3 regions of the Streptococcus sp. KHUD_013 genome follow, and region 3 is predicted to be linked to each of the others. Evidence: predicted binding sites of a transcription regulator. Region 3 holds the regulator's gene; each other region holds the start of a gene.
What was found. Region 3 encodes Rex, which represses fermentation and respiration genes when NADH is low (regulators of the CRP and FNR family bind a similar motif). Its sites were predicted from a motif close to TTGTGAANTANTTCACAA; they were not measured.
Positions count from the first base shown of each region.

Region 1 (6,943 bases), 500 kb from region 3:
AAGAAGGACATACGAATTGCGTTCCATGCAAGGAAGAAGATGAGTGGACCAAGGATATTACCAGTCAAGGCAAGAGATGCACCAAGTGCTCCAAGGATCGGACGAACTGTAAACCAGAAGACTGGATCTCCGATACCAGCCAAAGGCCCCATCATACCAATTTTAACCCCTTGGATAGCAGCATCATCAATAGCAGCACCGTTTGCTTTTTCTTCTTCAAGGGCAAGAGTAACCCCGATGATTGGAGCAGCTACGTATGGGTGAGTGTTGAAGAACTCCATGTGACGCTCAAGAGCAGCCGCTTGGTCTTCTTTCTTGGTGTAGAGTTTTTTGATAGCTGGGATCAATGAGTAAGCCCAACCCAAGTTTTGCATCCGTTCGTAGTTCCAAGAACCTTGCAAGAAGGTTGAACGCCACCAAACTTTTTGACGATCTGATTTAGATAATTGTAATTTTTCAGTCATGATAGTGTCACACCTTTCTTAATAGTCTTCGAGAATATCGCCGATTGGGTCATTAGAAGTAGCGACTCCGCCACCTCCGTTGCCACCTTTCTTAGAAAGTGAAAGGTAAATCAAGGCAAGGGCAACACCAATCGCTCCAAGAGCAATCAAAGTTAATTCGCTGACGGCAGCAAGTGCAAAACCAATGGCAAAGAATGGCCAAACTTCACGGCTTGCCATCATGTTGATAACCATAGCATAACCAACGGCTACAACCATACCCCCACCGATTTGCATACCGTCTGACAACCAAGCAGGCATCGCTTCAAGCGCACCTTTAACAGTTTCAGCAGGGATCATCAACAAGAGGGCTGCAGGAATAGCGATACGAAGACCTTGAAGAAGAAGAGCTACAAAGTGAGCGCGTTCTACCCCTTTGATATCACCTTTTTTAGCAGCAGCATCGGCAGTGTGGACCAAACCAACAGAGAGAGTACGGACGATCATGGTCAAGAAAAGACCAGCGACTGCAAGTGGAATAGCCACACCTTGAGCCACAGCGATTCCTTTAGAACTAAAGTCACCACCAAGAACCAAGATAATCGCAGCAGCGACAGATGCAAGAGCAGCATCGGGTGCAACGGCAGCTCCAATGTTTGCCCAGCCAAGTGCAAGTAATTGAAGGGAACCACCAAGCATCACACCGGCAGTCAAGTTACCTGTTACCAAACCGATTAAGGTACAAGCAACAAGTGGTTGGTGGAATTGGAATTGGTCAAGGATACCTTCAAGACCTGCTAAGAAGGCAACAACGACCACTAATACCATAGAAATAATAGACATGTTTAAAATCCTTTCGTAAGTAATCGATTATTGAACGTTAGCTTTGTTAATTAAGTCAAACAAATCTTTCTTAGAGTCATTTGGCACTTTACGGACATCAAATTCTACTCCAAGATCACGCATTTTTTCAAATGTAGCCACATCTTCTTTATCCATTGACAACACATTGTTAACCATGGTTTTACCAGTTGAGTGGGCCATTGAACCAACGTTCAAGGTTTTAATCGGAACACCACCTTCGATGGCACGAAGAGCGTCTTGAGGTGTTTCAAATAAGATCAAAGCATGTGTTTCACCAAAGCGTGGATCTTTTGCGACGTCGATCAATTTTTGAATTGGGACTACGTTTGCTTTTACACCATTTGGTGCTGCTTGCTTGATCAACTCTTTACGGAGTTCATCTTTGGCAACTGAGTCTGAAGCAACGATAATGCGATCTGCTTTTGAATCAGGAGTCCAAGCAGTAGCGACTTGTCCATGAAGGAGACGAGTATCGAGACGAGCAAGGTTGATTTTGAGTTTGCCATCTCCAATCACTGTTCCCTCTGGAATAGCAGCTTGGGCAACAGGAGCAGCTGAAGCAGTGCTTGCTTCTTCGACAGGATTCAATTCTTCTGGAAGAGCTTTGATTCCATCTTTAGATTCTTTGATGATGTTTGCAGCGATTTGATCAACGCCTGCATTTGCATCCATCAAACGCTCTGTATAAGCTTGAATCAACATCGGAAGGTTTAATCCAGTGATGATCGCAAATTTACGATCTGGATTTTCCCCCATGACACGACTAGCTTGGTTAAATGGAGAACCACTCCAAAGGTCAGCCAAAACCAAGATTTCATCTTCTGCATCAAATGCGGCAACAGCAGCATTGAATTTAGCATAGAGATCATCTGGGCCTTCACTTGGCATGAACGTAACCACTTGAACTTTCTCTTGATCCCCAAAGATCATCGAGCCGGATTGGTGGATTCCAGCTGCAAATTCACCGTGGCTAGCAATAATGATACCAATACTCATTATTGACATTCCTCCTTATAAAATTTGTTTGACTTTCAGTTTAAGAAAACTTTAAGCTTATCTATTATAAAACGTTTTCATGATAAAGTCAATTTTTCAGTACTAAATTAAAGGAAAAAGAGAGGTTTTAATATATTGAATTATTAATATCCATATCTAGCCATTAAATTCGAAAATCCTTTGGAATTCCTTGACAAGAGGGGAATGAAGGGGAACCAAAGTTTCTAAAAAGAGTAGTAGTAGCTTCTAATAGGTAAAATAAAAATATAGCAACCCCTTGCAGGTCCTGTTTGTGAGAAACTAAAAAAGACCAGTCCATTTGGGCTGGTCTAATAGGTTGAGTTGATTAGTTGGTGAAGTCAAGTACCATACGTCCTTGAATGGTTCCGGCTTCCATTTCGTCAAAGACTTTGACAGCATCTTCTACTGGACGTTTTTGAACAACTGGAACGACCAAGCCTTCTGCACCAAATTGGAAGGCTTCTTCCAAGTCTTTACGAGTTCCTACTAGAGAACCGATGACTTGGATACCATCTAATACCGTTTTCACAATGCTGAGGTCCATCATTTCTGAAGGAAGTCCAACTGCGATAACGCGGCCACCTGCACGAACAGAATCTACTGCTTGGTTGAAAGCTACTTTAGAAACAGCTGTTACTACAGCAGAGTGAGCTCCACCATTTGTTTTTTCTTTGATCAATCCTGGGACATCTTCGACTTCGCGACCGTTGATGACAAAGTCTGCACCAACTTCTTTCGCCAATTCCAGTTTGTCGTTGTTGATATCGACAGCGATGACATGTGTATTGAAGACTTTCTTAGCATATTGAACAGCCAAGTTTCCTAGTCCACCAGCTCCGTAGATGACAATCCATTGTCCTGGTTCAGCTTTGGCTTCTTTGATGGCTTTGTAAGTTGTAACCCCGGCACAGGTAATAGAAGAAGCTTGTGCTGGATCTAATCCTTCTGGTACTTTCACTGCGTAATCTGCAGTAACGATACATTGTTCAGCCATTCCTCCATCAACAGAGTAACCAGCATTTTTTACAGTCCGGCAAAGAGTTTCACGACCAGTTGTACAGTATTCACAAGTTCCACATCCTTCGAAGAACCAAGCAACACTAACGCGGTCACCAACTTTTAAGCTTGTCACATCTGGAGCAAGTTCTTTAACAATTCCGATTCCTTCATGTCCAAGAACACGGCCTGGGACTTTACCGAAGTCTCCGTGAGCAACGTGCAAGTCCGTGTGGCAGACACCACAGTACTCAATTTGAACAAGTGCTTCCCCTGTTTCCAATGGACGCATATCCTTGTTTGCAACGATTTCAACACCAGTACCTTCTGGATTTACAACAACAGCTTTCATAGTTTTCCTCCTCAAGAGCTTAGTTGAATTAGAGACGGTAATAAAACGAGAAGTAACATCACTTGAATCATTATCGTATGAAACGAGCTAGGCTCCTTTTTTATTTTTGTTATGTTAATTTTATCACAAACTTTGTCAGTTAGCAAGCGCTTACACAGAAAATTTTCTGAAAATAAACTTAACTGGTTAAATTATTTTCAGAAAAGGTCCCTATAAGGTCCCGTATGTTTGAGAAAACAAAAAGCTTGAATCCTTTCTTGTAAAAGGTGATTCAAGCAATTCTCTTTATTTATAGGAGGAGTTTTTCTAATTGACGAGCAACGCCGTCCTGATCATTTGTATACTCGGTTTGTTTATTGGCATAGGGGAGGAGGACAGGATTGGCGTTTTTCATTGCATAACCAGTTCCTGCAAAAGCTAACATGTCTGTATCGTTTTGTTCGTCTCCAAAGGCAATCAGATCTTTCCGATCAAGTCCGTAAGTCTCAAGGAGATAGTTAAGGGCAAAGGCCTTATTGACCCCTTTTGGAGCGCACTCCAGAATGTTGAGGGGTCCACCCCAGCTATTGATTTCTAGCTCGTGATGGTAGTAATCACGCATTTCTTCGGCTAAAGCATACTTATCTTCAGCGCGTGTTTGAAAGAGGATAGCATTCGGATTTTCGGTAACTTTACGAGCTTCGAATTTTGTTTTGGAGGAGATTTTTGAAACTCCAAATAAGGCGGGATCAATAGTATGGTGGTAGGTATGGGTGACATAGAACTTATTGCGATACTCTCCTGCAATAAAGTCCGCTTGAATGTCATTTTCTCTCTCGACCATATCAAGGAGGTATTTTTTATCAAGGGTCATGGATAGTTCTTTCGACCATTTTTTATTTGGAATATGAGTGAGAGCGCCATTAAAGTTAATCATGGGACTTTCCAATCCCAATTCCTTATAGATATGATCTGCCATTCGATAGGGACGCCCAGTTGTAATAATGACCTGGTGGCCTTGTTCACTGACTTTTTGGATAGTTTCAATCGTATAGGATGATAATTTACTCTCAGAATTTAATAAGGTGCCATCTAAATCGACAGCGATTAGTTTCTTATTCATAGGAAGAATCCTTTCATTTGTATGGTTTTTCGAACTCTAAATAAGGAATGTTTTATAGAGTATAGAGCACCATATTTTAAGACGAATGCTACCATTATACCAGATAAACAGGAAAATTTCAGTCTTTCGAATAGAAGATGATATGACACGAAAGATTGTCCAGATGAATCTCTTGTAAAAGTGAATAATATTTGATAAAATATTGGTATTGTTCGTGATTGAATCGCGAGCAGATTTATTTTTTTTAAGGAGTTTATTGGAAAAATGGATAAGTTTTTCAAACTATCTGAACACGGAACGACGGTTCGTACAGAGGTATTAGCTGGTTTAACGACCTTCTTTGCCATGTCTTATATCTTGTTTGTAAACCCTCAAATGCTTTCCCAAACAGGAATGCCTGCTCAAGGAGTATTTCTAGCAACCATTATTGGTTCAGTCGTTGGGACTCTCATGATGGCTTTCTATGCGAATCTGCCTTATGCCCAAGCACCAGGGATGGGCTTGAACGCCTTCTTTACCTTTACAGTGGTATTTGGGATGGGCTATTCTTGGAAAGAAGCTTTGGGAATGGTCTTTATTTGCGGACTCATTTCATTGGTTATTACATTAACCAATGTTCGGAAAATGATTATTGAGTCAATTCCAAATGCTTTGCGTTCAGCTATCTCAGCTGGTATCGGAATCTTCTTGGCTTATGTCGGAATTAAAAATGCTGGCCTGTTGAAGTTTTCAATTGATCCACATACTTATACGGTGGCAGGAGAAGGGGCTGACAAGGCGAATGCGGCAATTACAGCAAATTCTGCAGCTGTCCCAGGACTCGTTAGTTTCAATAGTCCAACAGTCCTCCTTGCTTTGGCTGGCTTAGCTATCACTGTTTTCTTTGTCATCAAGGGCATTAAAGGTGGTATTATCCTTTCAATCCTTACGACAACAGTCCTTGCTATTGTGTTTGGCATTGTTGATCTTTCAACGATTGACTTTTCTAGCACCCATCTTGGAGCAGCTGTCAATGATCTTGGGAAAATTTTTGGTGCTGCACTTGGTTCAGAAGGATTAGGTTCTTTGATTACCAATACTTCTCGTCTTCCTGAAACCTTGATGGCCATCTTAGCATTCTCCTTGACAGATATCTTTGATACGATTGGTACCTTGATCGGTACAGGAGAAAAAGTCGGAATCGTTGCTACAAATGGTGAAAATCATCAATCCGCTAAATTGGATAAAGCCCTTTATTCAGACCTCGTAGCGACATCTGTTGGTGCTATTGCAGGTACTTCGAATGTGACGACTTATGTTGAGTCAGCTGCGGGAATTGGAGCTGGTGGACGGACTGGTTTGACAGCCCTTGTAGTAGCCATCTGTTTCGCAGTGTCAAGTATTTTTAGTCCCCTTCTTGCTATTGTACCGACAGCAGCCACAGCACCGATTTTGATCATCGTTGGGATCATGATGTTGAGTAGCCTGAAAAACATCCATTGGGATGATATGGCAGAAGCTGTACCAGCCTTCTTCACCTCTATCTTTATGGGATTCAGTTATTCCATCACAAATGGGATTGCAGCAGGTTTTATTACTTATACAGTAACTAAACTTGTCAAAGGTGAAGCCAAAGAGGTTCACAGTATGATTTGGATTCTAGATGCTTTGTTTATTCTGAACTTTATCAGTATGGCCTTGCACTAGAATGAACATAGAAGAAAGCTTGGACAAATCGTCCAAGCTTTTTTGATTGTCTCAGGTGAGGCCGAAGGTGATCGACTAAAAATAGTGGGCAAGAATCAATTATTTTTGGTATAATGGAGCAATGAAAAGTCAAAATGAACAAGAGTTGATTGCACTTGGAAAACAGTTGGGTCAACGGTTAGAAAAACAGGATGTCGTGATTCTGACAGGGGATCTTGGCGCTGGGAAAACAACTTTTACAAAAGGACTAGCGCAAGGGTTGGATATTCGTCAGATGATTAAAAGTCCCACTTATACCATTGTGAGAGAATATGAAGGTCGCTTGCCCTTGTATCACCTGGATGTCTATCGTATTGGAGACGATCCAGATTCGATTGATTTGGATGACTTTTTATTTGGTGAAGGGGTGACCGTTATTGAGTGGGGCGAACTGCTAGAGACCAGTCTTCCTGCTGGATATTTAAAGGTTGAACTGCTCAAGGA
Region 1 is NZ_CP186264.1:1,593,724-1,600,666, reverse strand. Features, by position in the region: gene ACOXXR_RS07665 (PTS system mannose/fructose/sorbose family transporter subunit IID) at 1-464, opposite strand, end outside; gene ACOXXR_RS07660 (PTS mannose/fructose/sorbose transporter subunit IIC) at 483-1,286, opposite strand; gene ACOXXR_RS07655 (PTS sugar transporter subunit IIB) at 1,314-2,303, opposite strand; gene adhP (alcohol dehydrogenase AdhP) at 2,650-3,672, opposite strand; gene ACOXXR_RS07645 (Cof-type HAD-IIB family hydrolase) at 3,962-4,774, opposite strand; gene ACOXXR_RS07640 (NCS2 family permease) at 5,039-6,460, shown strand; gene tsaE (tRNA (adenosine(37)-N6)-threonylcarbamoyltransferase complex ATPase subunit type 1 TsaE) at 6,582-6,943, shown strand, end outside.
Region 1: the regulator Rex is predicted to act here: its motif matches at 3,784-3,801, upstream of adhP (alcohol dehydrogenase AdhP).

Region 2 (6,943 bases), 170 kb from region 3:
TACGGGATATTATTGATACTATGCAGGTTGATGCCAAGACGGCTATTCAAGTCCTTAAAGTAGACGGTGGAGCAGCTATGAATAACTTCTTGATGCAGTTCCAAGCGGATATTCTCGGTATTGATATCGCTCGTGCCAAAAACTTGGAAACAACAGCTTTGGGTGCTGCCTTCCTTGCTGGGCTTTCAGTCGGCTACTGGAAAGACCTAGATGAATTGAAAGAACTCAATGCAACTGGTGAACTATTTGAGCCTTCTATGAACGAATCTCGTAAAGAACAACTCTACAAGGGATGGAAGAAAGCTGTTAAAGCTACCCAACTCTTTGCAGAAATTGAAGACTAGACAAGACTTCAGTAGGATAGAAAGTGAAGAATTATGGAATTTTCAAAGAAAACTCGTGAATTATCGATTAAGAAAATGCAAGAACGCACCCTGGATCTTTTGATTATCGGGGGTGGGATCACAGGTGCTGGGGTAGCCTTGCAGGCAGCGGCAAGTGGTCTTGAAACTGGTTTGATTGAGATGCAGGACTTTGCGGAAGGGACATCTAGCCGTTCAACAAAATTGGTCCACGGTGGACTTCGTTACCTCAAACAATTTGACGTAGAAGTGGTATCAGATACGGTATCAGAACGTGCAGTAGTGCAACAAATTGCTCCTCATATTCCAAAACCAGACCCAATGCTCTTACCAGTCTATGATGAAGATGGGGCAACTTTTAGCCTCTTCCGTCTTAAGGTAGCCATGGACCTCTATGACCTCTTGGCAGGTGTCAGCAATACTCCAGCTGCCAACAAGGTCTTGACCAAAGAAGAAGTGTTGGCTCGTGAGCCTGAGTTGAAACAAGAAGGTCTAGTCGGAGGTGGGGTCTACCTAGACTTCCGTAACAACGATGCTCGTTTAGTGATTGAAAATATCAAACGTGCCAACCAAGATGGGGCCCTCATTGCTAACCACGTAAAAGCAGAAGGATTCCTCTTTGATGAATCTGGTAAGATCACAGGTGTAGTGGCGCGTGATCTCTTGACTGATGAAGTCTTTGAAATCAAGGCTCGTTTGGTGATTAATACAACTGGTCCTTGGAGCGATAAAGTGCGTAACCTCTCAAACGATGGAGAGCAGCATTCACAAATGCGTCCAACCAAGGGTGTTCACTTGGTCGTAGATTCAAGCAAGATCAAAGTTTCTCAACCAGTCTACTTTGATACTGGTCTTGGAGATGGTCGGATGGTCTTCGTCTTGCCACGTGAAAACAAAACTTACTTCGGAACGACTGACACGGACTACACTGGCGACTTAGAGCATCCAACAGTAACTCAAGAAGATGTCGACTACTTGTTAGGAATCGTGAATAACCGCTTCCCAGAAGCTCACATCACCATCGATGATATCGAAAGTAGCTGGGCTGGTCTTCGTCCGTTGATCTCAGGAAACAGTGCTTCTGACTACAATGGTGGAAACAACGGCACTATCAGTGATGAGAGCTTTAATGCTTTGATTGCAACAGTTGAAGGCTATCTTTCTAAAGAAAAATCGCGTGAAGATGTTGAATCAGCAATCAGCCACTTGGAAGGCAGCACTTCTGAAAAACATTTGGATCCATCTGCTGTTTCTCGTGGATCAAGCCTTGATCGCGATGACAATGGTCTTTTGACCCTTGCTGGTGGGAAGATTACAGACTACCGCAAGATGGCTGAAGGAGCGATGGAGCGTGTCTTGACCATTCTCAAGGAAGAGTTCGACCGTCAGTTCAAATTGATCAACTCTAAGACCTATCCAGTATCAGGTGGAGAAATTAACCCAACGAACGTGGATTCTGAAATCGAAGCCTTTGCTCAACTTGGCGTATCTCGTGGCTTGGATAGCAAGGAAGCTCACTACCTAGCTAACCTATACGGTTCCAATGCACCTAAGGTCTTCGCCCTTGCTCATAGCGTGGAACAAGCACCTGGATTGAGCCTAGCAGATACCTTGTCACTTCACTATGCAATGCGCAATGAATTGGCACTCAGCCCAGTTGATTTCCTTCTTCGTCGTACCAACCACATGCTCTTTATGCGGGATAGCTTAGATGCGATGATCGAACCTGTTTTGGATGAAATGGGCCGCTTCTATGAATGGTCAGAAGAAGAAAAAGTTGGCTACCGCAAAGACTTGCAAGTCGCTTTGGAAAACAATGACTTGGAAGCATTAAAAAACTAAGAAAAACAAAAAAGGGGTTGGAAAGAAGACTGTCTAACCTTCCCCTCTTTATAATGGAGAATTAAATCATATGAAAGAATTATTTGGTGAATTTTTAGGAACTTTAATCCTCATTCTTCTGGGAAATGGGGTTGTAGCAGGAGTGGTTCTTCCAAAAACGAAAAGCCACAACTCAGGTTGGATCGTCATTACTCTTGGTTGGGGGATTGCGGTTGCTGTCGCAGCCTTCATCTCTGGTAAGTTAAGTCCGGCCCATTTGAACCCTGCAGTAACAATTGGGATTGCTCTTAATGGTGGCCTAGCTTGGGCATCTGTCATTCCTTATATCCTTGCACAATTTGCCGGAGCCATGGTCGGTCAAGTCCTTGTCTGGTTGCAGTTCAAACCGCATTACTTAGCAGAAGAAAATCCTGGAAATATCCTTGGAACATTCAGTACTGGTCCAGCAATTAAGGACACTACTTCAAACCTCATCAGTGAAATCCTTGGAACCTTTGTCTTGCTACTAACTATCTTTGCGCTTGGTCTTTATGACCTTCAAGCAGGGCTTGGTACTTTTGCTGTTGGTACCTTGATTGCAGGGATTGGTTTGTCTCTCGGTGGAACTACAGGCTCCGCTCTCAACCCAGCTCGTGACCTAGGACCTCGTATCATGCACAGCCTCCTTCCTATTCCTAACAAAGGAGATGGTGACTGGGGTTACGCTTGGATCCCAGTAGTTGGTCCAATCATCGGTGCAGTACTTGCAGTAGCAGTCTTTAAAATGTTTTAAAAAATGAAAGAGGCTGGGACAAAAGTCCTAGCCTCTCAATTGTCTTTGGATTATCGAGCAAGACGCAGTGGTTGAGTGGGCTCTACCACGCTGATTTCATCAGCTTTTACAGCCCTACTCAACTGTGAGGAGGTGGGACGACGAAATCGAATTCTAACGAATTACCGATTTCTGTCCCACTCTCTTTTAAAATACTGTATCAGATAAAGAGAGCTTTGTACGTTCTAACTTAAAACAAGCTATAAGAAATGTAAAACGCAATAAAGAAAATAATGATCGCAATAATGTATTGAACTGGTTTAGGTAGGTTATTCAATTTATCCATGAATTCTTTCATTGTTAGATCTCCTTATTATTTGATTGTCTTATAATTAGTGTAGCATGAAATAAGGCCCAAAACAATAGGCAATAGGAGTGTTTTTGTCAAGATATAAAACCCTTTTCAAAATTATTATAATCAGTTAATCTATTACTAAATAAAGATAAGATAGATTGTAAAATACTTTAGAAAATAACAGGCTAGAGTTTGACACTTTTTTCACAAAGGAGTATACTGTTAGCATAGTTTTGGAAGGAACTTATGATAGATTCACCCAAAACTGACTGTCAACCTTTGCTGTTCTTCTATGAACGTTTGCTGGTATCGGGGATACCAAGGAGGAATCATATGTCTAAAGTAGCTATTGTCACAGGTGCAGGTCAAGGGATCGGTTTTGCGATTGCAAAACGATTGGTACAAGATGGCTTCAAGGTCGGAGTCTTAGACTACAATGCTGAGACAGCAGAAAAAGCAGTAGCTGAGTTATCAGCAGAGAATGCTTTTGCGGTCGTTGCTGATGTCTCCAAACAAGCTGAAGTGGCTGCAGCTTTCCAAAAAGTTGTGGATCATTTCGGAGATTTAAATGTTGTCGTTAACAACGCTGGTGTTGCTCCAACTACACCACTTGATACGATTACAGAAGAACAATTTGAACGCACTTTTGCCATCAACGTTGGTGGTGTCATCTGGGGTGCTCAAGCTGCACAAGCTCAATTCAAGGCGCTTGGCCATGGCGGAAAAATCATCAATGCAACTTCACAAGCAGGTGTTGTAGGTAACCCTAACTTGACTGTCTATGGTGGTACTAAGTTTGCAGTTCGTGGTATCACTCAAACTTTGGCACGTGACTTGGCTGATTCAGGTATTACTGTCAATGCGTATGCACCTGGTATCGTTAAGACTCCAATGATGTATGATATCGCTCATGAAGTTGGTAAGAACGCTGGTAAAGATGACGAATGGGGTATGCAAACTTTCGCTAAAGATATTACCCTTAAACGTTTGTCCGAACCCGAAGATGTCGCTGCAGCGGTTAGCTTCCTTGCTGGTCCTGATTCAAACTACATTACAGGACAAACCATCATCGTGGATGGTGGGATGCAATTCCATTAACATTCAAATAGGGGTTGGGATTTTTTCCACCTCTTTTCTTATGTGCACCTTATTCCTCTCGTTCGCTTTTTTTGAAAAATTAGGGTAGAATAGAAGTCGTATTTTAAAAAGAATAGATCAATAGTGATAGAGGTGAATTCTCTTCTATCCATCAAAACGAAAAGAGGTGACCATATGTGGAAATGGATCAAACGACTCATCGGACTGACCTTCCTCCTAGTTATTGTCTTAGCAGTTTTCTTGATACCAGCAAAGGTTTCGACTCAAGAGCAATTTAAAAATGTAACAGTGAATACTTCGCTGGTAGATCTGGCTCAAGAAGGCTTCTCTACAGCAGACGTGACTGCTTCTGGCCTGCAAACAGAGCTTCAACTGAATTCTCCTCAATTGCGCCAAGTTATTAAATCCATGGCAGGGGAAATGACAGATGAAACTCTCCTCAATACAGCAGTTGCTATGAATGGAGAGTATATCAATGTTCAGGTTCCGATTGAACTGGGACCGGTGGAAACCATGGTGAGCATGGACTTTTCAGCTAGTGTGACGGATCAACAATTGACCTTGAACCTAGAACGGGCCCGTCTTGGACATCTGCCGATTCCACGTAGCTTGGTTGCTTCAAAGATTGCTGAAAAAGTTAACCAAGAGGGCACAGGAGCTACTATGATAGGGAATCAAATCCAATTGACCATGCCGACAAGTGGCTACCAAATCCATTCTGCGAAGGTCGAAAAAGGGAACATGGTATTACAAATTATTGTTCCAATTTCCTATTAAGCATCAACCATTGGTTTCTGATGAGGCCGATGGTTTTTCTAATTGACAAAGCATTGAAAAAAGAGTAAGGTAGAACAAGAAAACGATTTCAAATACAGGGAGATTTAGGATGCCGTTATATGAATTTTGTGCAGAGAACATAACACTGTTAGAGAAGGCTTTTCAAGCAGGAGCGCGTCGTGTAGAATTATGTGATAACTTAGCGGTTGGAGGTACGACTCCAAGCTATGGTGTGATCAAAGAGGCTGTGAAGCTTGCTAAAGATTATCAGGCAAAGGTCATCGTTATGATTCGTCCACGAGGTGGAGATTTTGTATACTCTGAGCAAGAGCTAGACATAATGTTAGAAGACTGGAAAATTGCCCGTGACCTGGGTGTTGATGGTTTAGCTGTTGGGGCTTTGACTGCTGACAATCAGCTGGATAAAGATGCCATGCTTCGTTTCATCGAAGCCAGTCAAGGATTTGAATTGACCATGCATATGGCATTTGACCAGATTCCTTTAGAAGATCAAGCTGCGAGTATCGAGTGGATGAAGAAAGTAGGCGTGACGAGACTATTAACAAGAGCCGGCAGTCCAGAAACAGACTTAGAACAACGGTTGCAACGCTACGAAGAGTATGCCCAGCTTGCAGATCGCCAGTTAGAAATCTTGGCAGGTGGAGGAGTCTCTTTGGAGAATCGTCAGCTTTTCCTTGATGTTCCAGGGGTGGATCAGGTCCATGGAACTCGTGTTGTCTTTTAAAGATATATGAGTTGAGGAAGAAATCTCAGCTCTTTTTTCTTGATTTTTGGTATACTGGAGGAAAGGAGTAGTACGTGTTTTTACCAGATTATTTTGAGAAATACAGTATAGACAATGAAAAAGCTCTAGCTTATGGGTTTTCAAAGCAGGGAGAGAAGTTTCACTATGATCAACAGATCCTGGATGGAGACTTCAAACTTTATGTGACTGTCCAAAGTAAGCAAGTGCATTTTTGGCTAGTGGATCAGGAGACAGGCGACGACTATGTGCAGCTTCATATGGACCAGATGGTTGGTCAATATGTTGGCCAAGTCAGAGAAGCTTGCCAGCAGGCCTTAGAGGATATCAGAAGCTCCTGTTTTGCTGTCAAAGATTTTTTGTATCCTCAGACCAAGCGCTTGGTGGATTGGATCAGCCGGCAATATGACCGTCCTATCGAATACCTCTGGGACCGTTCTCCGGACTCGGGCGTCTTCCGTCATCAAAAGGATCTCAAATGGTTTGGCGTCTTGATGAAGATAGACTGGTCCAAGCTAGATGCGAGGCAGGAAGGGAAGATTGAGGTCTTAAATCTTAAACAGGATCATGTCAGCCAACTCTTAGAAGAGTCTCCTTTCTATCCGGCCTACCATATGAACAAGAAATACTGGATTAGTATTCCCTTGGATGGACGAGTAGAGGATGATTATCTTTTCGACCTTGTGGCCAAGAGTTGGAACTTGACCAAGAAGTAAGGGTTTAACCCAATTGATTTGTGAAAGTGAATAAAACATAAAAAAAGAATGTTAAGGGGTCAACATTCTTTTTTTTATTGAAGAATTTCCTGCACTTATTGCTCTTTGGTCAATGAGAAGTGGAAATCTCTGTAATTGCTATAGTCAAACTCTGTATTGATATCTGTTGTGAAGGCTATCGGAGTATAATGACCTTCCTCAAGGATAAATCCTGGTTTGAAGCGGAAATTTGCTACTCCTAATCCAGTAATACCAGGAAGTAGTGCATCTGCGCCATTA
Region 2 is NZ_CP186264.1:920,166-927,108, forward strand. Features, by position in the region: gene glpK (glycerol kinase GlpK) at 1-344, shown strand, start outside; gene glpO (type 1 glycerol-3-phosphate oxidase) at 378-2,204, shown strand; gene ACOXXR_RS04270 (MIP/aquaporin family protein) at 2,275-2,976, shown strand; gene ACOXXR_RS04275 ((S)-acetoin forming diacetyl reductase) at 3,644-4,408, shown strand; gene ACOXXR_RS04280 (hypothetical protein) at 4,583-5,185, shown strand; gene ACOXXR_RS04285 (copper homeostasis protein CutC) at 5,295-5,930, shown strand; gene ACOXXR_RS04290 (MmcQ/YjbR family DNA-binding protein) at 6,005-6,664, shown strand; gene ACOXXR_RS04295 (hypothetical protein) at 6,760-6,943, opposite strand, start outside.
Region 2: the regulator Rex is predicted to act here: its motif matches at 3,503-3,520, upstream of ACOXXR_RS04275 ((S)-acetoin forming diacetyl reductase).

Region 3 (6,943 bases):
GGGGTCGAAACGGTAATGCCGTCCCCTCTGAACCGCTCAAAATGAACGCCATTGATGGTTAGGTCAGCCACCATGGTTCGGTCACTGCGTTTGATTGTCGCTTCATTAAGGGCTCGCATAATCTTAGTATCGCCATTTTCAAAGGTCACTTTGACATTCAGGATTGGGTAAGATACCTTGGCACCTGTATCATACTTAAGATTTTCTACTAATTTGTCAATCTCATCATCTAGATAGTCCGTATAGAACCCAAGATGCCCTGTATGCACCCCAACGAAACGAACCCGATCTAATTGACTCTCGTACTTATGAAAAGCCGAGAGCAACATGCCATCTCCACCAATGGAGATCACGATATCCGGATGTTTTTCAGTCAAGATAAAATTATTCTTTTTTAATTTATAACGAAGTTGTTGAAAGACCTCTTTGCTCTGGCGTTTTCGATTTCGAATAATCGAAACCTTCTTACCTGTAGTCCTCATCTGTATCATCACTATTTCCGACGCCATCGTTTAATTTACGATGCATAGGATCAAAAAGGGCTTGCGCCTCCTGAATGGCATCACGAATGGCGCCCATTTCCTCATCGAGTTGATAAGCCAAATTCGCTGTGACTTCAAGACGCTTTTTAATCTCGTCCGGAAAATCTCCTTTATATTTGTAATTTAATGAGTGTTCAATGGTGGCCCAAAAATTCATAGACAGAGTACGAATCTGTATCTCTGCCAAAATAGTTTCATAGCCATTAATGGTATCTACTGGATACTCTACTACAACGTGATAGCTTCGATAGCCACTCGACTTTTTGTGACGAATATAATCTCTTTCCTGCACCACTCGCATATCTTGACGCTTACGAAGAACTTCTAAGACTTCTTCTACGTCATCAACAAATTGAACCATAACCCGCAGACCAGCAATATCTTGCATATCTTGAGCCAGGTTCTCTTCAGAAATACTTCTGCGTTCCATTTTTTCGAGAATACTCTCAATCGGCTTCACACGACCGGTCACAAACTCGATTGGGGAATGCTTTTGTTGTTTGCGATACTGCTTTCTTATCCCACGAAGCTTAATCTTCAACTCACCAACTGCTTGGATATAGGGATCTAAAAAATTTTCCCAATCAATCGCCATTGAATCACCTTGTCATCTCAAAGTTTTTTGTATAAAATAAACACATCTATCATTATATCATAAAGAGCTTGCAAACGAAAGAAAAGGACGTAGCTATGAATCATTTAGAAATTGAATTTAAAACCTTACTAACCAAGGAAGAATACGACTCTCTTAAGGATTTTTTCAAAGAACAACCTCCTATCCGACAAACCAATCACTATATCGATACGCCCGACCAAGCCATCCGGAATCATCAGATGGCCTTGCGCATTCGTACCTTAGCTGATCGGGCTGAGCTAACCCTTAAAGTACCGCAAAAAGCGGGACATTTTGAATACAACCAAGCTCTTACATTTGATCAGGTAGAAGACTTTCTATCCAAGAAAAAACTCCCTCAAGGTGAGATTGCCAGCTTTCTCACTGATTTAGGAATTCCACTAGTTGCCTTAGATGTCTGGGGTAGTCTGGAAACAGAGAGACGTGAGAAAAGAATCCCTAAAGGTTTATTAGCCTTTGACCGTAGTCGTTATAATTCTATTGAGGACTATGAGTTGGAAATGGAGGTAGATGCTGCCTCAGATGAAACTTATTTTCACGAATTTCTCAAGGAAAAACAAATTGAATATAAGCCAGCAAAAAGTAAAGTGGCAAGATTAGCTCAAAGTTTGCTAAAAAGCTGAAATTACTGAATTTTTTTGCTAAAATAAGACTAGACAAAAATATCTAAATGAGGATCAAACACATGTCAGAAAAAAACAATATGAAGCTCTTCGCACTCAACTCCAATCAAGAAATTGCACAAAAAATTTCGGAAGTTGCTGGCATCCCACTCGGAAAGCTTTCTTCACGTCAATTCTCAGATGGTGAAATCCAAATAAATATCGAAGAAAGTGTCCGTGGATATGATATTTATATCATCCAATCTACCAGCTTCCCTGTTAACAATCACTTGATGGAATTGTTAATCATGGTAGATGCTTGCCAACGAGCTAGCGCTCATACCGTTAACGTCGTTCTTCCATACTTTGGTTATGCTCGTCAAGACCGCACTGCTGCTCCTCGCGAACCAATTACAGCAAAATTGGTTGCCAACATGTTGGTCAAGGCAGGTGTAGACCGTGTTGTAACCCTCGATCTTCATGCGGTTCAAGTACAAGGCTTCTTCGATATCCCAGTAGACAACTTGTTCACGATTCCTCTATTTGCTGATCACTATATCAAACAGGGCTTAACCGGTTCAGATGTAGTGGTTGTCAGTCCTAAAAACTCCGGAGTGAAACGAGCACGTAATCTTGCTGAATATCTAGATGCCCCAATTGCCATCATTGACTACGCCCAAGACGATGCCAGCCGTGACCAAGGCTACATCATCGGGGATGTCAAGGGAAAAAAAGCAATCCTGATCGATGATATTTTAAATACAGGAAAAACCTTCTCTGAAGCTGCAAAAATTGTCCAACGAGATGGCGCTACTGAGATTTATGCTGTTTCTAGTCACGGACTTTTCGTTAAAGGAGCTGCAGAATTACTAGACCAAGCACCGATTAAAGAATTTTTAGTTACAGACTCTGTAGCAACCAAAGAGCAAAAACCAAAAAATGTAAAATACATTACTGCAAGCGAATTGATTGGAGATGCCCTTGTTCGTATCCAAGAGCGTAAACCTGTTAGTCCACTCTTTGCATACCACAAGAAATAAGGTGATGGCGTGATTTATTTTGACAATGCAGCAACAACTCCTCTAAGCCCTGGAGTAATCAAGGTGATGACAGAAACGATGGAATCCAGTTTCGGAAATCCATCCAGTCTCCACTCCCACGGTCGCCAAGCAAAAAAGATTCTTAGAGATGCTAGGGAATGCGTTGCATCTTGTTTAAAAACCTCTAGTCAACAAATTACCTTCACTTCTGGGGGAACCGAAAGCAATAACACTGTTATAAAGGGCTACTGTCTCAAACACAGACAGAAAGGCAAGCATATTATCACCACGGCTATCGAACATCATGCCGTTCTGGAACCAATTGAGTACTTGGTCCAAGAATATGGATTTGAAGTAACCATTATTCAGCCAGTCAATCAAATGATTCGGCCAGAAGATATTCGAGCCGCCCTTCGTCCTGATACTATTTTGGTGTCCACCATGTATGCCAATAACGAGACGGGTGATCTCTTACCCATCAAGGCTATTTCAGACCTTTTAAAAGACCATCCTGCTGCTTTTCATGTGGATGCTGTTCAAGCCGTTGGTAAGCTTTCTGTAGCCCCTGAAGAGCTAGGAATTGATTTTCTAACCGCCTCTGCCCATAAATTTCATGGGCCAAAAGGGGTTGGCATCCTCTATGCTAGAAAGCCTGACTTTTTCAATCTCTTACACGGGGGGGACCAAGAAGACAAGCGTCGAGCAAGTACAGAGAACTTGATTTCGATTGCTGGAATGGCTCAAGCCCTCAAAGAGGCAACTGATCAGTTAGAAGCAAATTATCAGTATATTCAGAGCTTATCTGAACGTATCCTAACTGGCCTAGAAGATCTAGATTTCTATCTGAATAGCACAGACTCCAAACTTCCTCATGTCTTAAATATTGGCTTCCCCGGTATCAGCAATGATATCTTACTGCTTCGTTTAGATATGGCGGGAATTTCAGTCTCAACTGGCTCTGCTTGTACTGCGGGGACTGTTCAGCCAAGTCATGTCCTTGCAGCTTATTATGGCGAAGATTCACCTCGCATGAAGGAATCTATTCGCATTAGTTTATCCGAATTCAATACGACTGCTGAAGTCGATACTTTTATAACAACTATTCACAAAATTTTAGGAGAATTACATGGCATTTGAAACATCTGTCTCATTACCAAACTGCGATTACACATACGCAATCCATCCAAATATTAAAAAATATACCCTACGCGACAATACCTTTGCACAAACAAAGGTTGGAAACTACGAATTAAATCGTTTGTTAGAAGTTATTCCAAATAGTGGAGATGGCTTTAAGTTAAAAATTATCATCAATAAGGATTTAACAGGATTTAAAATTAACATTACTGACAAGTCAGGCCTTCGTTTGGTAAATATTTTTAAAAACCCAGAAAACAAGATTATCCAACAAAAATTCTACTTCCTCATGGACAGTTTAGTTGAACGTGAAATCTTTGAAAGGATTGAAAACTAATGACCAATGGTCCTGTAGTCCTCACCTATTTGGATGCATACCAAAAAGAACGTCAGGTTAGCTACGATAACATCGATCACTGTCTATTAGCCTTCTCAGGCTGTGTGACCCTTCCAGATTCCTATCAGGTTGTTTCTGTTACCTACAAGGAGCATACCTTACCTTTCACTGGAAAAATCGGTGACTTTTATCGCTATCTGATTCAGTTCGATCAGAGTTTAAGAAATTCCAATTAACAAAGAAAACACCATTTTGGTGTTTTTTTAGTAGAAGATAGTTGCTTTTTTCACAAACTTTTTATAAAATAGATTTGAAAGGTTGTGATATTGTGAAACAAGATAAGACTAATCCAATTCCTCGTGCTACTGCCAAACGACTCTCCTTGTATTACCGCATTTTTAAACGCTTTAATGCAGAGAAAATCGAGCGAGCAAATTCAAAACAGATTGCTGAAGCCATCGGGATTGATTCCGCAACTGTTCGTCGAGACTTCTCCTACTTTGGAGAGCTTGGACGACGTGGTTTTGGTTATGATGTCAAAAAGTTAATGAACTTCTTTGCCGATCTCTTGAATGATAACTCCATCACCAATGTTGCTATCGTCGGGATTGGAAATATGGGGAGTGCCCTTCTTCACTATCGCTTCCATGAGCGAAATAAAATGAAAATTGTCATGGCATTTGATACGGATGATCATGAGTTAGTCGGCACTAAAAGTAAAGATGGTATTCCGATTCACGGCATCTCCTCACTAAAAGAAAAACTTGAGGGAAAAGAGATTCAAACAGCTATTTTAACCGTTCCAAGTGTAAAATCTCAAGAAGTTGCAGATTTACTAGTTGAAGCTGGTATCAAGGGAATCCTTAGCTTTTCTCCAGTCCACTTAACAGTTCCAAAAGATGTGGTAGTCCAATATGTCGACCTAACCAGTGAACTGCAAACCCTTCTCTACTTTATGCGCAAGAATTCATGATAAGCAAAGAGGCTGGGACAAAAGTCCTAGCCTCTCAATTGTCTTTGGATTATTGAGCAAGACGCAGTGGTTGAGTGGGCTCTACTACGCTGATTTTATCAGCTTTTACAGCCCTACTCAACTGTGCGGAGGTGGGACGACGAAATCGAATTCTAACGAATGACCGATTTCTGTCCCACTCTCTTTTTCTATACCAATAAATCTGTTTCTTCCCGATAGCTATAATAATCATCAGTTGAGACAATCAGATGGTCCAGAAAAACAATTCCTAGACAATTGCAGGCTTCAATCATTTGTTGGGTGACACCATCATCATTCTTGCTAGGATGAATGATACCGGACGGGTGGTTGTGAACCAAGATTATGGATGTCGCCATATGCTTGATGGCATAGTGCAAGATTTCCCTCGGTTCTGCAATGCTACGATTGACTGTTCCGATAAAGATCACTTGCTGATGGATAATTTGATTTTGGGTATTCAGATACAGGGCCAATAAATGTTCCTGTTTCTCATGGCCTATTTTTTGTTGCATCATTTTTGCCAGCTTCTGACTACTCATGATTTGTTCCGTTTCAATCACTTCCGAAGTCTGTATTCGTTTCCCTAGTTCAATAGCAGCTAACAGCTCAATGGCTTTAACTTTCCCAATTCCTGGAACTTCCTGTAACTCCTGAAAACTCATACTAGCCAGTTCTTTTAAACTCTTTAGTGAGCCCAGCAGGTCCTGAGCGATCTCGTAGACTGGTTTATTTTTGTTCCCCGTCCGTAATAAGATGGATAGCAATTCTTGATGACTGAGCTTATCAGGGCCTTCTGTTAGCAAACGTTCTCTAGGTAAAAGACCAGATTCTTGAAATACAATATGATACATAAAAACCTCCTCAATTAATAATTCGCAATTGAGGAGGAAAATGGATGATTCTGTATAAAATTTATATAGGACAAACTACTTCTCTTAGGTTTTCAAGGATTCGATTTTCTTCGTTTGAAAAGTTAATTCTATAGCCTTCTTGCACTTGTTCCAAAGTCGCTAGGAATTGACGAATTTCGTATCGAATTAAGTGCTCTTGATTATCAGGAAGGTTTTTAATGGTTTCAAAGACCTGTTCAACTTCGTAGATCCCCTTGGTAATGAGCCCCGTTTTTGGAAAATCATTGACCAGTAAGCCATAGAAGTTTCTTAACAAAGTATAGATATCTTCTGTGTGCATTCGGTTCCTCCAAGCTTCTATCTATCACTCTTCTATTATAAAATAGAAAGCATGCAAAAATATGTCAGTCAGGTAACATTTTATGACTATCCTCTTACAAGTTGGCAGAAAATTAACAAAAAAAGAGGTCAAGGACCTCTTTTCAGAATGAAAACAAAGTAATTTAAAAAACTTTCCTTAGGTGAGTACGGACGTCAGCGAACTTCGTAGAAGTTCCATGACTAATTATTGAGTCTAATGTCTCAATAATTCCGAGTGCCTGAATGAACAGTGTTTCAGGCACTTTTCTCACAGCGGAAAGTTTTGCTTCTTCTTAAATGAGTAAAAATAAAAGTCGTTTTTTGAAAATCATCCAGCTGTTTTATGTAACATAACAATTTGTCTACATTCAAAAAAGAGGTCAAGGACCTCTTTTTAAGTTGATTATAATTGCATTTGATTATAAGACTTGCTGAAAGCTTCTAAA
Region 3 is NZ_CP186264.1:1,088,948-1,095,890, forward strand. Features, by position in the region: gene ACOXXR_RS05050 (NAD kinase) at 1-482, opposite strand, end outside; gene ACOXXR_RS05055 (GTP pyrophosphokinase) at 466-1,137, opposite strand; gene ACOXXR_RS05060 (CYTH domain-containing protein) at 1,233-1,799, shown strand; gene ACOXXR_RS05065 (ribose-phosphate diphosphokinase) at 1,862-2,818, shown strand; gene ACOXXR_RS05070 (cysteine desulfurase family protein) at 2,828-3,955, shown strand; gene ACOXXR_RS05075 (DUF1831 domain-containing protein) at 3,945-4,292, shown strand; gene ACOXXR_RS05080 (DUF4649 family protein) at 4,292-4,528, shown strand; gene ACOXXR_RS05085 (redox-sensing transcriptional repressor Rex) at 4,621-5,265, shown strand; gene radC (RadC family protein) at 5,454-6,137, opposite strand; gene ACOXXR_RS05095 (hypothetical protein) at 6,199-6,477, opposite strand; gene ACOXXR_RS05100 (class A sortase) at 6,901-6,943, opposite strand, start outside.